4 regions of the Bacillus sp. NEAU-Y102 genome follow, and region 2 is predicted to be linked to each of the others. Evidence: riboswitches for the same ligand, from Rfam matches in the RefSeq annotation. Region 2 holds a riboswitch; each other region holds the start of a gene.
The links. Region 2 has a riboswitch for S-adenosylmethionine ahead of ACYFX0_RS07000 (Na+/H+ antiporter NhaC family protein). Riboswitches for the same ligand answer to the same signal wherever they lie in the genome.

Region 1 (5,199 bases), on a different contig from region 2:
TGTAAAGAGAGAAAATTTTATCACTAAAAATTTTCATATAATTATCCCATTGTTCTTTAAAGATTTTTGATATTGGATTGTTATCTCCATCATTTTTAGAAGCTTCGGGCAGCGTTTCTCTAATTATGAAATAGATTGCTATAAAATAAATAAATGTAACAATTGTACAAGTCCATAACAATTCACTTCGATAATGAAAGAAGAAAAATGAACCTAACACTGGTCCAAATACAGCACCAATATTATTTGCTGTAACAAAAGTGGCAAAGACCACCCTTCTATCCTTTTCTGGCACTATATCAGCTATCATTGCAGAACTTGCTGGACTGTATATTGCCCCGCTAATTCCAATACCGATATAGGCTAAATAATTAATCCAATGTGAATGAGATAAAGCAAAAACTGCAAACATTGCTACTTGTATGATTGTGCCTAATAGCATGACAGGTCGACGCCCTAATCGATCAGCTAAATATCCACCTAACAAATTACCTATTATGCCTACAAGAGGTATAATTGCCATTAAAATTCCGCCAATTGCTTTACCAAAAGCATCGCTATAGTATATTGCCATAAACGGAAAATACATCCAAAACAATGTATTGAACATAGTTTCGCCAATCAATCTAGTTTTTAAATTTCTGTCCCAAGATAACCATTTCAACGTAATACATCCCCTATTTTAACTTTTCAAATATTCACTATACATTTTATAAACTGTCAGTCCAAGGGAAATATAATAACATAAAGTGAATTTATTTTACAAATTAATATAGAAATATAAATTTTAATTACAACACATTCTCTAGTTATTATCCTTTAATGCAATTCGAACTCACAGATCACCGTTACTATTAAACTAGACTAGACCAGATCCAAGATATCAATAAAGAAATTCATCCTCAAAATTAATGAAGAAACAAATGATTCATAAATAGAAAAGAACATTGATTTTTTTCAATGTTCTTTTCTATTATTTCTGCATATGAATTAGATTTATATTCGAAAAAGTGCCTTACCCCTGATTCCTCTGCACCTCTCTAAACTCCTCCTTCACCTTCTCTAACAACCCTTCTTCCGTAATTAATCGATACGCCGTATTTGCTAATGCTTTTGCCGATGTAATTAATGCTTTATCTCCAAGTTCTGAACGTGCTGCTTCTCTAAATTCATTCGTATGTGCAATTAAGTCATCTGGTCCGATTTTAATGTACGGATGAATTGTCGGTACGACTTGACTTACGTTTCCTGCGTCGGTTGAACCGATCCCTACTCTTTCTTTACGATTTACCTCTTCACCTAATAGTTCTAATTCTTCCGCTACGATATCGTTATATGTTTTTGTTACGAGTAATTCATCGATTTCATTTTGGAATTGATGAATTTTTACTTTTGCACCTGTTGCTAACGCTGCTCCCTCAGCAATGTTTCTTACTTTTTCTGTTACTTCTGCACATCTTTTTCGCGTTGCTGCGCGGATGAAGAACCTTGCCGCGGCGTAGTCAGGAATAATGTTAGGTGCTTTTCCGCCTTCTGTAATAACGCCATGAATTTTCACGTCTGACGGAAGTTGTTGGCGAAGTGCGTTAATACTGTTATAGAGCTGAATAACCGCATCTAATGCATTAATCCCTTCTTCTGGTGAGGCTGCAGCGTGAGCTGTTTTTCCGTAAAAATGAAAATCAAGTGGATCGACTGCTAATGAAGGACTCGTTGTCGCTGTCTTTGCGCTCGGATGAATCATAAGCGCCGCATCAATGTCTTTAAATAAACCTGCCTTTACATAACTTGATTTCGCGCTACCATTTGGCCCGCCTTCTTCTGCTGGTGTACCAAACACGACAACTTCCCCGCCAATTTCTTCAAGCGTTTCTGATAATGCGATTGCTGCTGCAACGCTAATTGTGCCAATTAAATTGTGACCACACGCATGACCTAGTCCTGGTAAAGCGTCATACTCCGCTAAAAATGCAATGACTGGTCCTTGTTTTCCTGAACTTTTTCGCGCGATAAAACCTGTTTCATGTCCAGCTATATTGTGTTGCAGCTGAAATCCTGCACTACCTAGTAATAAGCTTAACGTTCTGGATGCGTAAAACTCTTGGTTTCCAATCTCCGGATTCGCATGAATATCATGACTTGTTTCTATGTACTTTTCCTTATTTCTTTCGATACTCTCTTCAATTGTTTTTCTTTGTGACGTTACTCCTGTCGCTCCCATTGTTCTTCCTCCTTTTATTTTCACGTAAAAAAGCCTCTTTCTAAAAGATAGAAAGAGGCTTCTGTATATACAATCAAAATGAGCTTCTTTCTTATCTTTCAAGTTACCTTGCTGGAATTGGCACAGTATTCATAACGAATCCGCTGCCGAGGTATCATAGGGCCAGTCCCTCCACCTCTCGCGATAAGAATTTTCATAAAATTATATTAAATTACATTCATTCTAAGTTCATTCCAAATAAAAGTCAAGGAATTCCTATCCGAATTTACCGAATATCTAAAAATCCTTTTAATACACCAATTGTTTCTGGCGCTTGCAGTCTGGCACATACGTACGGAAATTCTGTACTACCTTCAAACATCATTTGAGATGTAAGCGGTGCGCCTGCCCAGAAGATTTCATCATCAATTACGATAAACGGGAATGCTTTATTTTGTCTTTGTAACTTTACATTTTTCAGTGGAACTGGTCCATCACTATAAACTGTTATCTGTGCATTTGTACGCATTAACGCTTGCCATACTCGCTTATCCACTTGTTTTGTACTTGGAAGTGAAATAATAATTTTTCGTTTTGCGGCTAAAATATCTTTTAATAACCCTTTCGGCTCTTCAAGATTCATTTCCATAAACCAGCGTAAACGTTTCGAAATTTTCCGTTCCCACAATTGTCTTGATGTCGTGCGATCATACACATCTCCATGACGTTCTATATGAGCTGTTAATTGTGATAACGCTTGTTTTCTCGAAAGGTTTTTACGCATATAATGGCAATCTGATAATTGAATGAACTTCCCTCTCGCTCTTGTCACTGCTACATTGACGAGGCGATGGTTTTTGTGATCAAAGAATAATACGCCAGGTCGTTCTTGCGGATAACTGTCAACCGTATCAAAGATCATCATATCTCTTTCAGAACCTTGGAACTTATGAACTGTCGCCGCTAAAACTGGTATGTTTTGATATTTCGTTCTCTGCAACATTTCTCTAATACACGTTGATAAAAAGCGTGACTGCGCCCTGTAAGGTGTCACAACACCAATCGACTGAACACCGTCTAACAATCCGATTAACATCATTTGCATCGCTACTAAACCAGACATAATGTTAAAACGTGAACCAGAAGCCGCATCTTTTAACGAAAAAGCTCCCATTTTGCTCGTATCAAATAAAACACTCGCTTCATTTGCGAACGGCTGCAATTGCGCAAGTTCTTTACGCTCTGAAACAGACGGATGATCGTATACTCTATTTTTATAAATAAACGAATTCGTAAACTTCGATATATCCGCATGCATACGTCTTTGTTCCTGCAACATAAATAGGTTCGGATGTGCTTCTGATTTATTAACAGACTCAACAATCCCAGCATGGTAAAACATATCTTCCCCAAGCCATTTGCGAACAAGTTCATGGTTCGCCATCGCAATTGGAGGTAATTGTAAAAAGTCGCCACAAACAACGATACGTTTTCCAAGTGAAGCAGCTAATGCGATTTGCGGAACGAACGCCATACTCACTTCATCTACGACAACTAAATCAAATGTACGCTCATAAATTAGCGCATCAATTGCACATTTTGATAGAGTTGCACCAATTACTTTCGCATTTTCAATATATTCTTTTTCTACTTCTTTAATTTTCGCTTTTTGCTTTCGAAGATCACTTTCAATCTCTTGTATACGCTTCTTATCAGCAGAAGTCGCTTTATATGATAAAATCTTTTCACGAAGATCTTGTCGTGTTTCTTCTAAATAGAGTCTTTCTTCTCCCCAAGATCCGTTCGTCGTTTCAACTAGCTTCGACGTAAGTAATGTTTCATGATTTCGTATATGTTCATGTTGACTATAACCGTAACGAACAATTTCGCCAGGTGTCCATTTCTTTTTCTTCTCAATTTGTTTCGTTACTTCGCTCATTAATACGTCCACTGCCGCATTACTATGAGCTAACACAAGTACCGATTTTCCTTTTTGGTAATGAGCCGAAATAATACGTGATAAATTGTACGACTTCCCTGTTCCAGGCGGTCCCCATACGTACGTTGTCGGATTGTAAAACGAACGATATGCTAGTTCATTTTTCGGATTTTTCATCTTCTCAATATGCTTCGGACTGCTCGTCCCATCAACGAGACGCTTTATACGATTACGTTTTAGCTTATCTTTACGTGCTTCTTTCAATCGCTCTTGCAGTTGCTCTAAAAGTTGCCACGGTTCACTGTATAAAACCGCTTCTCTTATTTCACCTTGTATATAATCATTTAATTTCAATTCTATTTCTAATCCATGTACAGATAATACTTCTCCTGTCGCTTCCTCACCATCGAACTCAATTCGAATTGGTGAACCTTCAGGTAAACTTACTTCCGAAATAAGCTGAAATACATACACTGTATTCTCATAATCTGTATATAAAAAACGACCGTTCATGATAGAAATTTTACTACCACCTATCGTTTTCCAATGTTTAATTTCATATGCTAATGCATAATGCCACTCTTTCATCGTTTCCGATAATGAAGGAGTTTGAGTAGGTATATTCATCGTATAATCTCCTTCCTTCTCCCCAAACATACTTTCTCACTATACCATACAACACGCTTAAATTTGTAAGGTTTTTATCTTGCTTATTTTCTTAATTTTCAATAATATATTGTATATAATTTTCAGAAAGAAGGAATCTACATGCCAGTTAGAAGAATTGAACACGTAGGACTTATGGTTGCAAACTTAGAAACATCTATTACTTTTTATGAAAAAGTAGTTGGCTTACAGCTCATTAAGCGAATGGGACACCCAAACCCAGACTTAAAACTCGCTTTTTTAGGTGTAGAAGAATCGAAGGAAACGATACTTGAATTAATTGAAGGCTACAATTCTTCTCTTCCGGCAGAAGGAAAAGTACATCACATTTGCTTTAAGGTAGATTCATTAGAAGAAGAAATCACAAGACTAAAGAAACACACAGTAACCTTTT
Region 2 (5,199 bases):
AGAAAACTTTATAAAATTGCTAAGTTTTGTCGGAATTTATCATTTTTCAACTTTAATTGTCATAGTACTTACATTTTATTTATATGTGTAACAAAGGTAAATTTTTGATTTATTTGTAAAATGCAGGAGGGAAGTAAGAGTTTTTATGGGGTGAAATATTACTTAGAAAGCCAATGAAATACTAGTAAGGAATCGTTCTCATGTGAGGTTTTCTGACATGAGTTTATTTTTTGTCAAGAAAATTATTTGTGTTCGAGCAAAGTTATTTTGTTGTCAGATTTTAAATTTTGATTTATGATTTTTAACAGGGACAAAATGTAGTGAATTGTCGAATAATATGTAATACTCTTAATTTCTTAGTTTTATAGAGATAGAATGAGAGATAGAGTGACACATCGAAGAGGGGGTTACAACAAATATGAAAAGAATAGGACTTGCATGGCAAATATTAATAGGACTTGCACTTGGTATTGCAGTTGGGGCGATTTTCTTTGGCAATCCGGCTGTAGTGAGTTATTTACAACCAATTGGTGATATTTTCATCCGATTAATTAAAATGATCGTTGTACCGATTGTTGTAGCAAGTATTGTTGTTGGGGTTGCTGGTGTTGGCGATGTTAAAAAACTAGGTCGACTAGGCGGAAAAACAATTATTTACTTTGAAATTATTACAACAATTGCAATTATTGTTGGTCTATTAATAGCGAATATTTTCCAACCAGGAAAAGGCGTGAATATGGAGCAGTTAACAAAGACAGATATTTCAAAATATACACATACAACAGAGCAAGTACAAAGTCATTCATTTGCAGATACATTTGTAAATATTGTTCCAACGAACATTATGAAGTCATTAGCTGACGGAGATATGCTTGCTATTATATTCTTCTCTGTACTATTTGGTTTAGGTGTAGCAGCAATTGGTGAAAGAGGAAGACCAGTTCTTCAATTTTTCCAAGGTGTAGCTGACGCAATGTTTTATGTAACAAACCAAGTTATGAAATTTGCACCATTTGGTGTGTTTGCACTAATTGGTGTTACAGTTTCTACATTTGGTCTTGCTTCATTAATTCCATTAGGGAAATTACTAATTGTCGTATATGGAGCAATGATCTTCTTCGTCGTAGTTGTCTTAGGACTTACAGCGAAAATATTTGGAATTAACATTTTCCAATTCTTTAAGATTTTAAAAGACGAGCTGATCTTAGCGTATTCTACAGCAAGCTCAGAAACAGTTTTACCGAAAATCATGGAGAAAATGGAGAAATTCGGTTGTCCGAAAGCAATTACATCTTTCGTTATTCCGACAGGTTATTCATTTAACTTAGATGGATCAACTTTATATCAAGCAATTGCGGCGATTTTCTTGGCGCAAATGTACGGTATTGATTTATCTATTACACAACAAATTACATTATTACTTGTATTAATGGTTACATCAAAAGGTATCGCAGGTGTACCGGGCGTATCATTCGTTGTATTATTAGCGACACTTGGTACAGTAGGTATTCCACCTGAAGGTTTAGCGTTCATTGCTGGTATTGACCGTATTTTAGATATGGCTCGTACAGCAGTTAACGTTGTAGGAAACTCTTTAGCAGCTGTAGTTATGTCTAAGTGGGAAGGTCAATATGACGCTGAAAAAGGACAAGCTTATTTAAAAGAGATTTCTGAAAAGGGTCAAGCTGCTTAATTATAATATGAACAAGCTCTCACATAATATGTGGGAGCTTTTCTGTATATAGAAGAGGAGCAGACATAATGAAACGTAAATATGGTGACGGTGCTTCGTGGAAGAGACTAATAGAAAAGAGTTATACGGTTAAGCAAGTGGAAGAGGGAATGCTCGGAATACTGGATATAAAAAAAGTGAGAGAGCCTAGTTGTAAAGAATATGATGGTAAAGAAATTTGTATTGCAAGTGATGGGTATACGTGGGTTCAATATTTCATTAATGGAAAGAACTTTGCGATTACAGCTATGTTAGATGATAGGCACAATTTAGTGCAATATTATATTGATGTGACGAAAGAATATGAAATAGACGATCGTGGTTTACCGTATTTTGATGATTTATATTTAGATGTAGTATTATTACCCAGCGGTAAGGTGTATATATTAGATGAAGAAGAGCTAGAGGATGCTTATAAAAGTGGCGATGTCACGAAGGAAGAGTATGAGTTAGCTTGGTACACTACGAAATGGATATTAGCAGCAATAAAAAATAGTGAATTTTATTGGATTTCAATATTGGAAGAAGAAATCGAAAAGTTAAAATGATTGTTGTATTCAAATTTTTGTATAATTACCAAAAAAATCTATACAAAAAATAATTGACTTTTGTTTTGTAAGCGAGTAAAGTTAGGGAAGAAATTATTATTAAAAAATAAATATGAAACCTTCTTATAAAGAGAGGCGGAGGGACTGGCCCTACGATGCCTCGGCAGCGGACTCGATTTCAGAGTGCTGTGCCAAATCCAGCAAGCGTGTGCTTGAAAGATGAGAAGAGTGTTTCTTATAGATGTATAAGACCTCTTCTCATCGGAAGAGGTCTTTTGTTATTCATTAGAAAAAGGTTGAAACTAGGGAGAGATGGTACTTTGAAAGAAACGAGAGGAAATGGTTTAGCTTTATTACCACTTGGGATATTTTTGGCGCTATTTATTGGTTCTGGAATTATTACAGGTGATTTCTATAAATTGCCGATACTTGTAGCGATTTCAATTGCTGTAGGAGTTGCTTTAGTGATGAATCGTAAAGAAAGTTTTAATGTGAAAGTAGAGCGGTTCGCTAAAGGTGCAGGAAATCCAGATATTATGATTATGGTATTAATTTTTGTGCTTGCTGGTGCATTTTCTGAAACTGCTAAAGGAATGGGCGGGGTAGATTCAACTGTTAATTTAGCGTTAACTATTTTACCGCCAGGATTTATCGTAGCTGGAATCTTTGTTATTGGTGCATTTATTTCATTAGCTATGGGGACTTCAATGGGAACAATTGCAGCGTTAGCACCAATTGCTGTAGGTATTAGTGGTCAAACTGATATCTCAATTGCGCTTACGATGGCTACTGTTGTTGGCGGAGCGATGTTTGGTGATAATTTATCATTTATTTCAGATACAACAATCGCAGCTGTTCGTTCACAAGGAACAGAAATGAAAGATAAGTTTAAAACGAACTTTTTAATTGTATTACCAGCGGCTATTATTACAATTGTACTATTAGTAATAGTTACTTCAGGAAGTGATACGCAGGTTAAAGCGCATAGCTTTGATTGGATAAAGATTTTACCGTACGCAGGAGTACTTATTACAGCTCTACTTGGCTGGAATGTACTTATCGTATTAACTGGTGGAACTGTACTATCTGGTGTTATCGGTCTTATAGATGGAAGTTACACGTTAGAAAGTTTCTTTAAAAGTGTAACGACTGGAATGGGCGGTATGATGGAGTTAGTATTACTTGCTATATTAATTGGCGGTATGGTTGAATTAATCCAATATAATGGTGGTATTCAATATTTAATGAATGTATTAACACGTAATATTCGTTCGAAAAAAGGAGCGGAATTTGGTATTGCTGGTTTAGTGAGTATGACGAATATGTGTACAGCAAATAATACGATTTCGATTATTTTTACAGGCCCGCTTGCAAAAAATATTGCGGATCAATATGAAATAGATCCTCGTAAATCAGCGAGTGTATTAGATCTTTTCTCATGTTGTGTGCAAGGGTTGATCCCGTACGGTGCCCAAATGTTAACGGCAGCAGGATTTGCAGCGTTATCTCCGGTTGAATTGTTACCATATGCATTTTATCCAATTTTAGTTGGAGTATGTGGGATTGTTTCTATTTTAATTGGGTTTCCAAGGTTTTCGAAAGTAGCTGAGAAAAAAAAGTATCATAAAACAGCTTAATCTAATATGAACGTTAGTAATTAAAAAACGTGCAGAGAATAGACTCTGCACGTTTTTTTGCGTAAAGGGCTGAATATGACTCGGTCTTAAGTCTGAGTTAAAAACGGTTCTTAAGCTCGTTATGGAAAGATGAAAAAATAGTTAAGATAAGAGTATCAAATCGAAGGGAGGCAAGCACAAGATGAAACAATTTCTAGCGTTTATCGCAGCCGGTATTTTGGCTTTAATTGCTCTTGGTAGTCTTGCTGGTATTGTAGGATTCGCAATCGGAGCAGGAGTTGTATATTGGAGCTATAAATCATTTGTGCGAGCTAAATCATTTTTTGGAAAGTTAGCTTGGGGTATTGTTGGTTTAATCGGTTTATCCATTGCACTTTCTCATTCACCAGCATTAATCGGTATCGCTGCTTTAGTGGTTTTATACTACGGATACCGTGAGTGGAAAAAAGAAAAAGATGTAGTTGTTGAATCTGCTCCAGAAAGTTCTAAACCATATAGCAACTTTGAAGATGAGTGGAACAAATTAATGAAAAACTAAAACAATAAATCAAATTATAATTAAAGTAGAAGAGAGGAAGATTTATAATGAAACAATCTTTATTCGGACGTGTACGCGATGCAATTTTAGCTGATTTTCATAACGTGTTAGATGAGAAGGAAAGAAAAAATCCAATTGCGATGTTAAACCAATATTTACGTGATAGTGAGCGTGAAATAACAAAAATTGAGAAGTTAATTGAGCGTCATAAAACATTAAAATCTAACTTCGCTCGTGAGCTTGAGCAAGCACGTTATTTCGTTAATAAAAGATCAAAGCAAGCTATCGTTGCTCAAGAAGCAGGCGAATTACAATTGCACGAACGTGCGTTAGAAGAGGTAGCTTATTATGAAGGGCAAGTAACTCGATTAGAAGAAATGTATGCAGGTGTTGTAGAGCAAATTGATGAGTTAGAGCGTCGTCTTTCCGAAATGAAAAATAAATTAAAAGAAATGCACGCAAAGCGTATGGAACTAATGGCACGTGAAAATATGGCACATGCAAATCGTCGGATGAATACTGCGATGCATAAAATGGATGAAAATAATCCGTTCTTACGATTTGAAGAAATTGAAGATCACATTCGTGACTTAGAAACTCGTATGAATGAAGGGCATGAGCGTGACACATTTGATATGAAAATTGCAAAACTTGAGCGTGAAATGAAAGAAAAGAATGATGTATCGTTAACGAAAGAGTTAACAAAATAATAGTAGTATATTATAAAACAGGCTTATGATATAG
Region 3 (5,199 bases), on a different contig from region 2:
CCTTCTCCCCTATAGTTATGTAGTTATAAAAAAGGCTGGCATACACCAGCCCTTTTCAGCAATTATTCTTTTACAGGAACAACTGCCCCTTTATATTCTTTATTAATGAAGTCTTCAATTTCTTTAGAATGTAATACTTCTACAAGAGCTTTAATCTCTTTCTTATCTTTATCGCCTTTACGAACAGCTACTATGTTTGCGTACGGTGAATCATTTCCTTCAATTGCAATTGCATCTTTTTCCGGATTTAACTTTGCATCAATTGCATAGTTAGAGTTAATTAAAACAGCGTCGCCTTCTTTATTGTTATACACTTGTGGCAATAAACCAGGCTCGATATCCGTTTTGAATTTTAGATTTTTCGGATTATCTGCAATATCTTTTGGAGTTGCTTTAACTGGATCTACCCCATCTTTAACTTTTAAAATACCTTCTTTTTGTAAAATTGCTAAACCACGTCCATGGTCAGCAACAGAATTACTCATAATAATTGTCGCTCCGTCCGGAAGTTCTTTTAAGCTCTTATATTTTTGAGAATATACACCAATTGGCTCTAAATGAATTTTCCCTGCTACTTCAAAGTCATACTTTTTATCTTTAATTTCTTTTTCTAAATACGGAATGTGCTGGAAGTAGTTTGCATCTAAATCCTTATCCGCTAACGATTTATTTGGCAACACGTAATCTTGGAATTTTTTCACTTCTAATTCAATTCCTTTTTTCTCAAGTAACGGTTTTGCCTTTTCTAAAATTTCAGCGTGCGGTACGTTAGAAGCACCAACAACAAGCTTCTTTTCATCTTTATCTTTCCCGCCACAAGCAGCTAAGCCAAAAATTGAAGTTGAAATAAGTGCTGTAAGTAATAATTTTTTCATTTGAAACATCCTCCCATTTTTTATTATCGTTTATCTATTCGAGTCGTTAAACTATCACCAATCCACTGAATTAAAAATACAACTAGTAATACACAAATTGTCGCAACGATTGTTACATCGTTATTTCCTCTTTGGAATCCTTCTAAGTAAGCAAGTGTTCCAAGGCCACCAGCACCAACAACTCCCGCCATTGCTGTATATCCTACTAAAGCAATTGTCGTAACCGTAATACCAGATACTAATGCTGGTAACGATTCTGGAATTAACACTTTCAAAATAATTGTGCTTGTTTTTGCTCCCATTGCTTTTGAAGCTTCAATTACACCTTTATCAATTTCGCGAAGTGCGATTTCAACCATTCTCGCGTAGAATGGTGCCGCTCCAATAATTAAAGCCGGCAGCGCTGCACTTGCTCCAAGAATTGTTCCAAGAAGAATCTTTGTGAATGGGATTAATAAAATAATTAAAATGATGAACGGTATAGAACGGAATATATTTACGAATGCTCCAATCACCGTATTAATTGATTTGTTTTCCCATAAATTATCTTTTGCTGTCATGAAGAGTAACAATCCTAAAATTAGTCCTAAAACAAATGTCGCAAGAGCTGCGATTGCCGTCATATATAACGTTTCACCCGTTGCTTCTAACATTTGATTCCAATCAACATTTGCGAGTAACTTATCCATGTGCAATCACCTCCAGCTCTACTTGATCTTGATGAATTCCTTCTATTGCTTGCTGGATCGCTGTTTCCTCACCATTTAAATGAACAACTAAACTACCGTAAGAACCGTTATTCGTTTGTGCGATATTTCCTTGCAAAATGCTAACTTCTATATCACTGCGTTGCATCAATCGTTGAAGCACTGGTCTTTCTACAGCCTCACCAATAAACTGCAAACGAATTACTTTTCCATCTGGATATTTTTCAATTAAACATTCAATCGTTTCATTTGTATCTTCAGAATCTGTTAACTGCTGTACAAATCGTTTCGTAATATCTTGCTTCGGATTACGGAATACATCAAGTACTGGACCCGTTTCTACAATCTTTCCTCTCTCCATTACCGCCACTCGATTACAAATCTTTCGAATTACGTGCATCTCATGTGTAATGAGTACAATTGTTAAACCAAGGCGCTTATTGATGTCTAATAGTAAATCCAAAATTTGATCTGTCGTTTCTGGATCAAGAGCCGACGTTGCTTCATCACATAAAAGTACTTGTGGGTTGTTAGCTAATGCTCTTGCAATCCCAACGCGTTGTTTTTGTCCCCCGCTCAGCTGAGATGGGTACGCGTCTCCTCTTCCTTCTAATCCGACAAGATGAATTAATTCATCAACACGTTTTCTTCTCTTCGTTTTATCAACACCTGCAATTTCAAGTGGAAACTCAATATTTTCACGTACAGTTCGTGACCAAAGTAAGTTGAAGTGTTGAAAAATCATTCCGATTTCTTGCCTTGCCTTACGAAGTTCACTTCCTGTAATTGTTGATATAACACGATTCGCAATTGTAATTTGGCCAGAAGTCGGTTTTTCTAACTGGTTAAACAATCTGATTAAAGAACTTTTCCCAGCGCCGCTATATCCGATAACACCAAATATTTCGCCTTTTTCTATTTTTAAATTGGCGTTATCTACAGCAGTGACATCACCGCTTTTTGCTTTATATATTTTCTTTACATTCTCTAATAGAATCATGATGTTCACCCCTTTTTTGTTTAGGTCGACTCCGCAATTTTTTATGTTTAATGCGTGTAGTCCACCGTTATCACTACTTTTATTATTTGAATGTCCTCCACATTCAAACAATAAAAAAACCTTTCTGCTTTAGAGAAGCAGAAAGGTTTATGTGCGTATATAACAACATTATCCCTCTCTCTCATCTCTCAAAGCATTTGCTTTGCAGGAATTGGCACCATTTCAACATAAGTTGACGGTTGCCGGGCTTCACAGGGCACAGTCCCTCCACCTCTCTTGATAAGAGAAATCAGATTCAATTTTCGTCTGATTTGTAATTTATGAAATTGTCTATATTTTATGAATTGAATTGTATCAATATCCAAACACCATGTCAACAGAAATTTTCGCAAAAAATGAACCTTCAGAATTTTAAGCACCTACTGACATCGGTTTACATATATGAAACATCGATTCGACTAATAGCATCGTTCGATACGTTCCCGAATATTGTACACGTCCATCGTTCATTAACATTTGCAATCGTACATTTCCATTAACCAATTGTTCTATATCCTTTTCGTCTAAGCAAATGATTTGTTCCGTTCCTCTTTCCTCATGTACCAGCTCTATATAATCTCTTGAAATTTGTAACGAACAACTTTCATCTCCCAAACGGAAATTAACAGTTTTTTCCTCTCGTCTTAAAAGCGGCTCTAAATGATATTGACCATTAGCGTAATTTACAAATGATTGAAGCAAAGAATATAATCTCACCCTAAATCACATCCTTCATATCACTTTCTATTACATACCATTCCCTCTCACTAAAGAGCAATCCTGTTATTTTCGCTCGACAAATACTGTATCCATCCTGCATCTCGACATATTTCCCAAGAAATATGTCGAGGCGGCAAAAATTTTGCCGCCTACTTTAATTCCGTATATAAATATTCAACCGAATGAAATGCGTATATCTTCTTCATCAGTGTCCCATTTTCAAAAACAAGTAAACAAGGTACACTTTCAATCCCATACTCTTTTGCTAAATGTGGAGCATAATTTAAATCTAACATCCCAATTTTCAACTCTTCAATTGTCATCTCAACGACTGTTAACATCTTTTTTGCTAATTGGCATGTTCCACACATTGGAGTATATACATATAACACTGTTTTTTCTTCGTTCTCTATTAGGGATGTAGCTTCGGCTCCTGTCCAATCAATCACTTCTATCATTCCTTACCGTAAATATTCTGTATAAACGTCAATGTCGGCTCCCCATAATACATTTGCTAAGTGTGTAGATGGCGCAGTTGCCACTTCTCGGTACGAGCGATCAATATAGATATGCTCGGCTTGCGGAAATTCTTTTCGAAATTGTTTCCTTAACTTTTCTCCAGCATCATCAGCATCTACTAGCACATACACTTCCTTATCAAAAAACTGATCAACGAGCTCATCCATTTTCGATAAACCAATTGTACCATTTGTACAAACAATTTCCACCGGTTCACGAATAATAGATTCAATCTTTCTTCTATCTGATGTACCTTCTACAATAATGACTTTTTCTACATAAATCATATGTCATCACCCGATCACCATATACTATATAACCTTGAACTTAGTATATAGTATATTCGTTATTTTCATGTTGTTTCCTGTTTATTTTTGCAAAAGAAAAGCGAAACCGACTGTTTAGCCCTGTTGGCTAAGGTTCTTCCGTACAGAAGACGCTTTTTGTCTTCTCGTGCGGAAGGTTCTTAGACATGAAGGGCTAGGAGGTGGAGCTAGACAATGAAAAGCGCAAGCGGCTCGTTCAGATTGTGAGGGGGGATGGAGCTTCTGACGTAGAGGCGCTTTTTGCCTCTCAGGAAGAAGCGAAGCCACCGAACAATCTAGCCGCTGGAGATGGACAATGAAAAGCGCAAGCGGCTCGTTCAGATTGTGAGGGGGGATGGAGCTTCTGACGTAGAGGCGCTTTTTGCCTCTCAGGAAGAAGCGAAGCCACCGAACAATCTAGCCGCTGGAGATGGACAATAAAGAAAAGCGGCATCGACTGTTTAGGCATGAAAAGCAAAAACGGCTAAACCTGCATAAAGATTAAACGAAAATTTTTTTCAAAAAACGTTCTCCTACACGATAATTAGTATATGATTCTACATTCATTATTTTACATAAAATAAAAAAGGACAGCACAAAGGCTGTCCTTTAGTCGACTATAATTAGTCTTGGTTTGTCATTTCTGCATATTTTTCTGCAGTTAATAACTTCTCAACTTGGCTTGCATCAGAAAGTTCAACTTTAACCATCCATGCACCCTCGTATGGAGATTCGTTAACAAGTTCTGGTTGGTCACTTAATTCTTCGTTTACTGCTACAACTTTACCGCTTACAGGTGCGTATAACTCAGAAACTGTTTTAACAGATTCTACGCTTCCGAATGGCTCGTCAGCTTCGATTGTTGCACCTACTTCAGGAAGTTCAACGAATACGATATCGCCTAGCTCACCTTGTGCAAAGTGAGTGATACCGATAACAACTTCATTACCTTCAGTTTTTACCCATTCGTGTTCTTCAGAGTAACGTAAATTATTTGGAATGCTCATGACTGTACCTCCAGTGAATGTATTAAT
Region 4 (5,199 bases), on a different contig from region 2:
TCTTTCTATATCAACTTAACTTCTTGTCTTCTATATGCTGGATTATTTTTATACAAGGGGCCATCTTCTTTAACTCTGTTCAACATATTATTTTGTTTTTCATTTATCGCTCCTATAACCCCGGCGTAATATCAGCATTTTTCATTACTCTCTTTTCTATTTTCTTTTTTTTATCAAAAAAACACTTAATTCATCAAAAGCAATTCGTAATTACACTCCTTTTCAGCTTATTTTCTTATCCCATTATAATTTGGATTACCTTACTGTTCGCTATCTACTTTCATTCATAAAAAAAGACCAGGAAAACTCCTGGTCCATTACTCTACTTAACAAACATTGGATTCTACGTTATACAAAATTGGAAGGTACAGAATTAGGGTTCGTTTGTTAAGTAGATTATATGTTGAACGAACTAACAGCGGAGGGGTTCCTTCTGTTAGTCCATTAAACCCAATCATTATTTTACGATTTTTTCAAGCTCCTCAAGTGAAAGGTCAACTGAAATTGAACCATCATTTGTTTCTTTCTTAATTGCATCTGTTACTTCTTTTGAATGATATAATTCAATTACTTTTTTCAGTGTTGGATCATCTTTATCTTTCGTACGAGCTGCGAAAATATTAATATAAGGCTTCGCATTTTCATTCTTTGGATCTTCTAAGAAAATAGGATCCTTCGCTGGATCTAATCCAGCTTGACCAGCAACACCGTTATTAATAACTGAAGCTGCTACATCTTTTAATACACGAGGTGTTTGCTGTGCGATAACCGGCGTGATTTTTAATTTCTTCGGATTTTCAGCAATGCCGCTTGGATCTCCAAATAAGCCAAAATCTTTTTTAAGCTTTAATAATCCAGCTGCATCAAGAAGTTTTAATGCACGTGCTTGGTTCGTTGGATCGTTTGGAATTGCAATTTCTGAACCATCTGGGATTTCATTTGCTTTCTTATATTTTTCAGAGTATAAACCCATTGGTGCAATTTGCGTTGTACCAACAGCTGTAATATCTAACTTATGCTCTTTTTTAAATTGCTCTAAGAAAGCAATATGCTGGAATGAGTTTAATTCAATATCTCCATCAGCTAACGCTTTATTTGGCGTTGTGTAATCAGAGAACTCAATCAGTTTAACTTTAATCCCTTCTTTTTCAGCTTTTTTCTTCAAAATTTCCCAAGCGTCTCCATCCGTTCCAGTTACACCGACGCGAACTACTTTTTCTTTCGCTCCTGCACCCGTGTCTCCACTTGAGCAGCCGCTTAATGCTGAGACTCCTACAATCGCTGATAATGCAAATGCTAAAATTTTCTTCATTTTCTTTTCCTCTCTTCCTTTTTATGATCTGCGTAACAAGACTTTCGCAAAGTAGTTTCCTAAATTTTGAGCTATCTGTACGAGAATGATAAGTAACACGACCGTTACGAACATAACCGATGTATCAAAACGTTGATAACCATATGTCATTGCCAAGTCACCAAGACCGCCACCACCGACAAGCCCAGCAACTGCAGAAAATTCAATTAAACCAACTGTCATAAACGTGACACCTAAGATTAATGGTGCTAACGCTTCTGGTACAAGGATTTCAAAAACGATTCTAATTGGCGAGGCGCCCATTGCTTGCGCTGCTTCAATTACTCCTTTCGGAACGGAAACAAGATTTGTTTCAACCATTCTAGCAATACCAATTGATGCGACTAACGTCATCGGGAAAATTGCCGCTGCTGTTCCAATCGTCGTTCCAATAACGCTTCTTGTTAGTGGGCTTAAAGCTACTAAAAAGATAATGAATGGTACCGGACGAATTGTATTAATTATGATGTTAAGAATAGAAAAGACCCATTTATTTTCTAAAAAGTTTCCTTTTCTCGTTACATATAAAAGTAAACCTAGAGGTATACCCAGAATTGTAGCGAATATAAGTGTTACAATTACCATTAAGAGGGTATCTCCCGTCGCATCTAGTATGCGCGGCCAAAATATACTCCAATCAACTCGCATGAGCTTCTACCTCCTTCAGCTGCACTTGCAGTCTTAGATGTTGTAATGCTTTTTGAATTTCCCTCTGCTCACCTTGCAATTCTACAAGCAGATTTCCAAATAGCACATTTTGAAGTTCAATAATATTTCCGTACAGTACATTTACATCAACGTTATAGTTTTTTGCGATATATGATAGTACCGGCTGTCCTGTCTCCTCACCAGTAAATGTTAGACGATAAATTTGACCACCATTTTGAATTTTCGCTAGAACACTTTCTGGTAAATGATCATTAATAACAGAACGTACAAAGTTTTGAGTCGTCTTTGTTTTTGGTTGCGTGAAAACATCAAACAGTTTTCCTTCTTCAATAACTTTTCCCTTCTCCATTACAGCTACACGGTGACAAATTTCTTTCACAACATGCATTTCATGTGTAATAAGAAGAATTGTTAAATTGTATTCTCGATTTACTTTCTTTAATAAGTTTAGAATTTCTGTCGTCGTTTCTGGATCTAAGGCTGATGTTGCCTCATCACATATAAGAATATCTGGCGATGTCGCAAGTGCTCTAGCAATACCAACACGCTGCTTTTGTCCCCCTGATAGCTGTTCTGGATAATAGTTTGCTTTATCTTCTAACCCTACAAACCTCAGCAGTTCATTCACTCGTTCCTTTATCTCGTTCTTTGGCAATTTCGCTAACTTTAATGGATAAGCAATATTCCCAAACACTGTTCTTGAATTAAATAAATTAAAGCTTTGAAAAATCATTCCGATTCTTTGTCTTAGTTTGCGTAATTCTTTCGTCGATAATGATGTAATATCTTTATCATCTATTGAAATCGTTCCTGCCGTTGGTCTCTCTAACATATTTACTAAGCGTAATAATGTACTCTTTCCAGCTCCACTAAAACCGATAATGCCAAAAATTTCGCCTTTCTCAACTGATAATGTTACATCCTCCACCGCATGAACAGATTGCCCAGCTGATTCATACACTTTACTTACATTGTTAAAAGAAATCATTTTTCCCCCTCCTATATGCTGTAAAAACTTGAAGCAGAGCTTTCGAGGTAAAATAAAAAGTGCCCTCCTTCTTATCAACCATAAAGATAAGAAGGAGAGCACTTATATGTACTCGTTCACATCTTCTCATCTTCCAAGCCTTTATATGGCTTGCTGGAGTTAGCACGGTATTAAAAAACCCGTTGCTGAGGTATCGTAGGGCCAGTCCCTCCACCTCTCTGGATAAGAATGTATCGATTTAATTGTCGTTTAATTAATTCTCATTATAGAACTCAGAATAATAAGAGTCAATACATTTTTTAGAAAAATATTAATTATTCCTTTATTAAAATTTTCAGATGAATATTCATCTGAAAAATAGTAACTTTCAAGGTTATTTAAAATTCCTCTTCCTCATATTTTTAAACAGGAGAATCCTCTCTACAAATTGAATAAATTTATTTGAATATGAAACTCGGAGGAAGATAAATATATGAAAACAGCTCTTTTACTCGTCGATATTCAAAACGATTATTTTCCAAATGGAAAGATGGAATTGCGTAATCCAGTAGAAGCAAGCGAATATACTAATCAGTTATTACAACACTTTAGAAAAAACAGCGAACCTATTTTTCATATCCAACACGTAGCTATAAAAGATGACGCTACTTTTTTCCTACCTAATACAGAAGGTGTACATATTCATGAAAGCGTACGTCCACTTAGAGAAGAAACAGTTATAGTCAAACATTATCCAAATAGCTTCCGAGAAACTAATCTTCTAGAGCAATTAAAACGTTTAAATATTGAACATGTCGTTGTATGCGGGATGATGACTCATATGTGTATCGATGCAACAGTAAGGGCTGCATTCGATTTTGGCTTTCAATGTACCGTTATACATGACGCTTGTGCTACAAAAGACCTTTCTTTTAAGAACGCTACTATACCAGCTGTTTATATTCACAATACAGTTTTAGCTAGTTTAAATGGCGTATATGCAAATGTAATAAGCACGCAAGAATTTTTAGCTACATAAAAAAACACTCCTTTCAGTGAGCAAAACTGAAAGGAGTGTTCCTTGTCGAACCATAGATTTTCTTTCAAATTGTATTATACAGGAAATTCTCAAAATGAATACTAAAAAATATGACTAATAAGTCAACTTTTCTCATCATTTTATTTCTGTTCACATGTTTATCACGCTATTAATAGGTTTTAGCTCATTCCCTTCGAACGATGGTAATATATAGGATTTCAATTTTAAAAGGAGCTCTTCACATTCTGTGAAGAGCTCCTCTACTATTTCTTATAAAGTTTCAGAAGTAGTTTTTGCTTGCATGTGAAGTGCTAAGTAATCAGGTCCACCAGCTTTAGAGTCTGTACCAGACATGTTAAAGCCACCGAATGGTTGGTAACCTACGATTGCACCAGTACATCCACGGTTGAAGTATAAGTTACCAACGTGGAAGTCTTCGCGTGCTTTTTCAATATGGTCACGGTTGTTAGTAATAACAGCACCTGTTAAACCGTATTCCGTATTGTTTGCAATTGCAAGTGCATGATCGAAGTCTTTCGCTTTACAGAATGCTACTACTGGTCCGAAGATTTCTTCTTTCATTAAGCGAGCATCTTCTGCAACGTCAGCAACGATTGTTGGTTGGATGAACCAGCCTTTAGAATCGTCTCCTTCGCCACCTGCTAAGATTCTACCTTCTTCTTTACCAATTGCAACATAGCTCATTACTTTATCAAATGCAGCTTGGTCATTAACAGGACCCATGTTTGTACCTAATACAGCTGGGTTAGCAACTGTTAATTCTTTTGTTAATTCAACAGCACGATTTAATACGTGATCGTATACATCTTCATGGATTACTGCACGAGAACATGCAGAACATTTTTGTCCTGAGAATCCGAATGCTGATGCAACGATAGACTTAGCTGCTAATTCAAGATCTGCTTCTTTATCAACAACGATTGTATCTTTACCGCCCATTTCAGCGATAACACGTTTTAACCAAATTTGTCCTGGGTTTACTTTCGCTGCACGCTCATAGATACGGATACCTACATCACGAGATCCAGTGAAGCTTACGAAACGTGTACGAGGGTGATCTACTAAGTAGTCACCAACTTCAGAACCATTACCTGGAACGAAGTTTACTACACCAGCTGGTAAGCCAGCTTCTTCTAATACTTCCATAAATTT

Region 1: it holds a riboswitch for S-adenosylmethionine, as region 2 does, so the genes downstream of both, ACYFX0_RS00445 (M20 family metallopeptidase) here and ACYFX0_RS07000 (Na+/H+ antiporter NhaC family protein) in region 2, are expected to answer to the same signal.
Region 3: it holds a riboswitch for S-adenosylmethionine, as region 2 does, so the genes downstream of both, ACYFX0_RS25245 (methionine ABC transporter ATP-binding protein) here and ACYFX0_RS07000 (Na+/H+ antiporter NhaC family protein) in region 2, are expected to answer to the same signal.
Region 4: it holds a riboswitch for S-adenosylmethionine, as region 2 does, so the genes downstream of both, ACYFX0_RS21850 (methionine ABC transporter ATP-binding protein) here and ACYFX0_RS07000 (Na+/H+ antiporter NhaC family protein) in region 2, are expected to answer to the same signal.

Annotation. Positions count from the first base shown of each region.
Region 1 is NZ_JBTWFK010000001.1:96,119-101,317, forward strand. It holds gene ACYFX0_RS00440 (MDR family MFS transporter) at 1-664, opposite strand, end outside; gene ACYFX0_RS00445 (M20 family metallopeptidase) at 1,016-2,221, opposite strand; SAM riboswitch class I at 2,310-2,411, opposite strand; gene ACYFX0_RS00450 (AAA domain-containing protein) at 2,487-4,796, opposite strand; gene ACYFX0_RS00455 (VOC family protein) at 4,908-5,199, shown strand, end outside.
Region 2 is NZ_JBTWFK010000002.1:115,370-120,568, reverse strand. It holds gene gltP (glutamate/aspartate:proton symporter GltP) at 419-1,693, shown strand; gene ACYFX0_RS07005 (ribonuclease FAU-1 family protein) at 1,762-2,280, shown strand; SAM riboswitch class I at 2,401-2,506, shown strand; gene ACYFX0_RS07000 (Na+/H+ antiporter NhaC family protein) at 2,601-3,917, shown strand; gene ACYFX0_RS06995 (lmo0954 family membrane protein) at 4,099-4,455, shown strand; gene ACYFX0_RS06990 (PspA/IM30 family protein) at 4,503-5,165, shown strand.
Region 3 is NZ_JBTWFK010000012.1:88,323-93,521, reverse strand. It holds gene metQ (methionine ABC transporter substrate-binding lipoprotein MetQ) at 63-875, opposite strand; gene ACYFX0_RS25250 (methionine ABC transporter permease) at 899-1,564, opposite strand; gene ACYFX0_RS25245 (methionine ABC transporter ATP-binding protein) at 1,557-2,582, opposite strand; SAM riboswitch class I at 2,761-2,868, opposite strand; gene ACYFX0_RS25240 (hypothetical protein) at 2,994-3,338, opposite strand; gene ACYFX0_RS25235 (thioredoxin family protein) at 3,491-3,799, opposite strand; gene ACYFX0_RS25230 (toprim domain-containing protein) at 3,803-4,147, opposite strand; gene gcvH (glycine cleavage system protein GcvH) at 4,789-5,172, opposite strand.
Region 4 is NZ_JBTWFK010000009.1:23,880-29,078, reverse strand. It holds gene ACYFX0_RS21865 (HXXEE domain-containing protein) at 1-290, shown strand, start outside; gene ACYFX0_RS21860 (MetQ/NlpA family ABC transporter substrate-binding protein) at 458-1,312, opposite strand; gene ACYFX0_RS21855 (methionine ABC transporter permease) at 1,334-1,999, opposite strand; gene ACYFX0_RS21850 (methionine ABC transporter ATP-binding protein) at 1,989-3,008, opposite strand; SAM riboswitch class I at 3,132-3,237, opposite strand; partial or broken gene ACYFX0_RS21845 (cysteine hydrolase family protein) at 3,481-4,046, shown strand; gene pruA (L-glutamate gamma-semialdehyde dehydrogenase) at 4,297-5,199, opposite strand, start outside.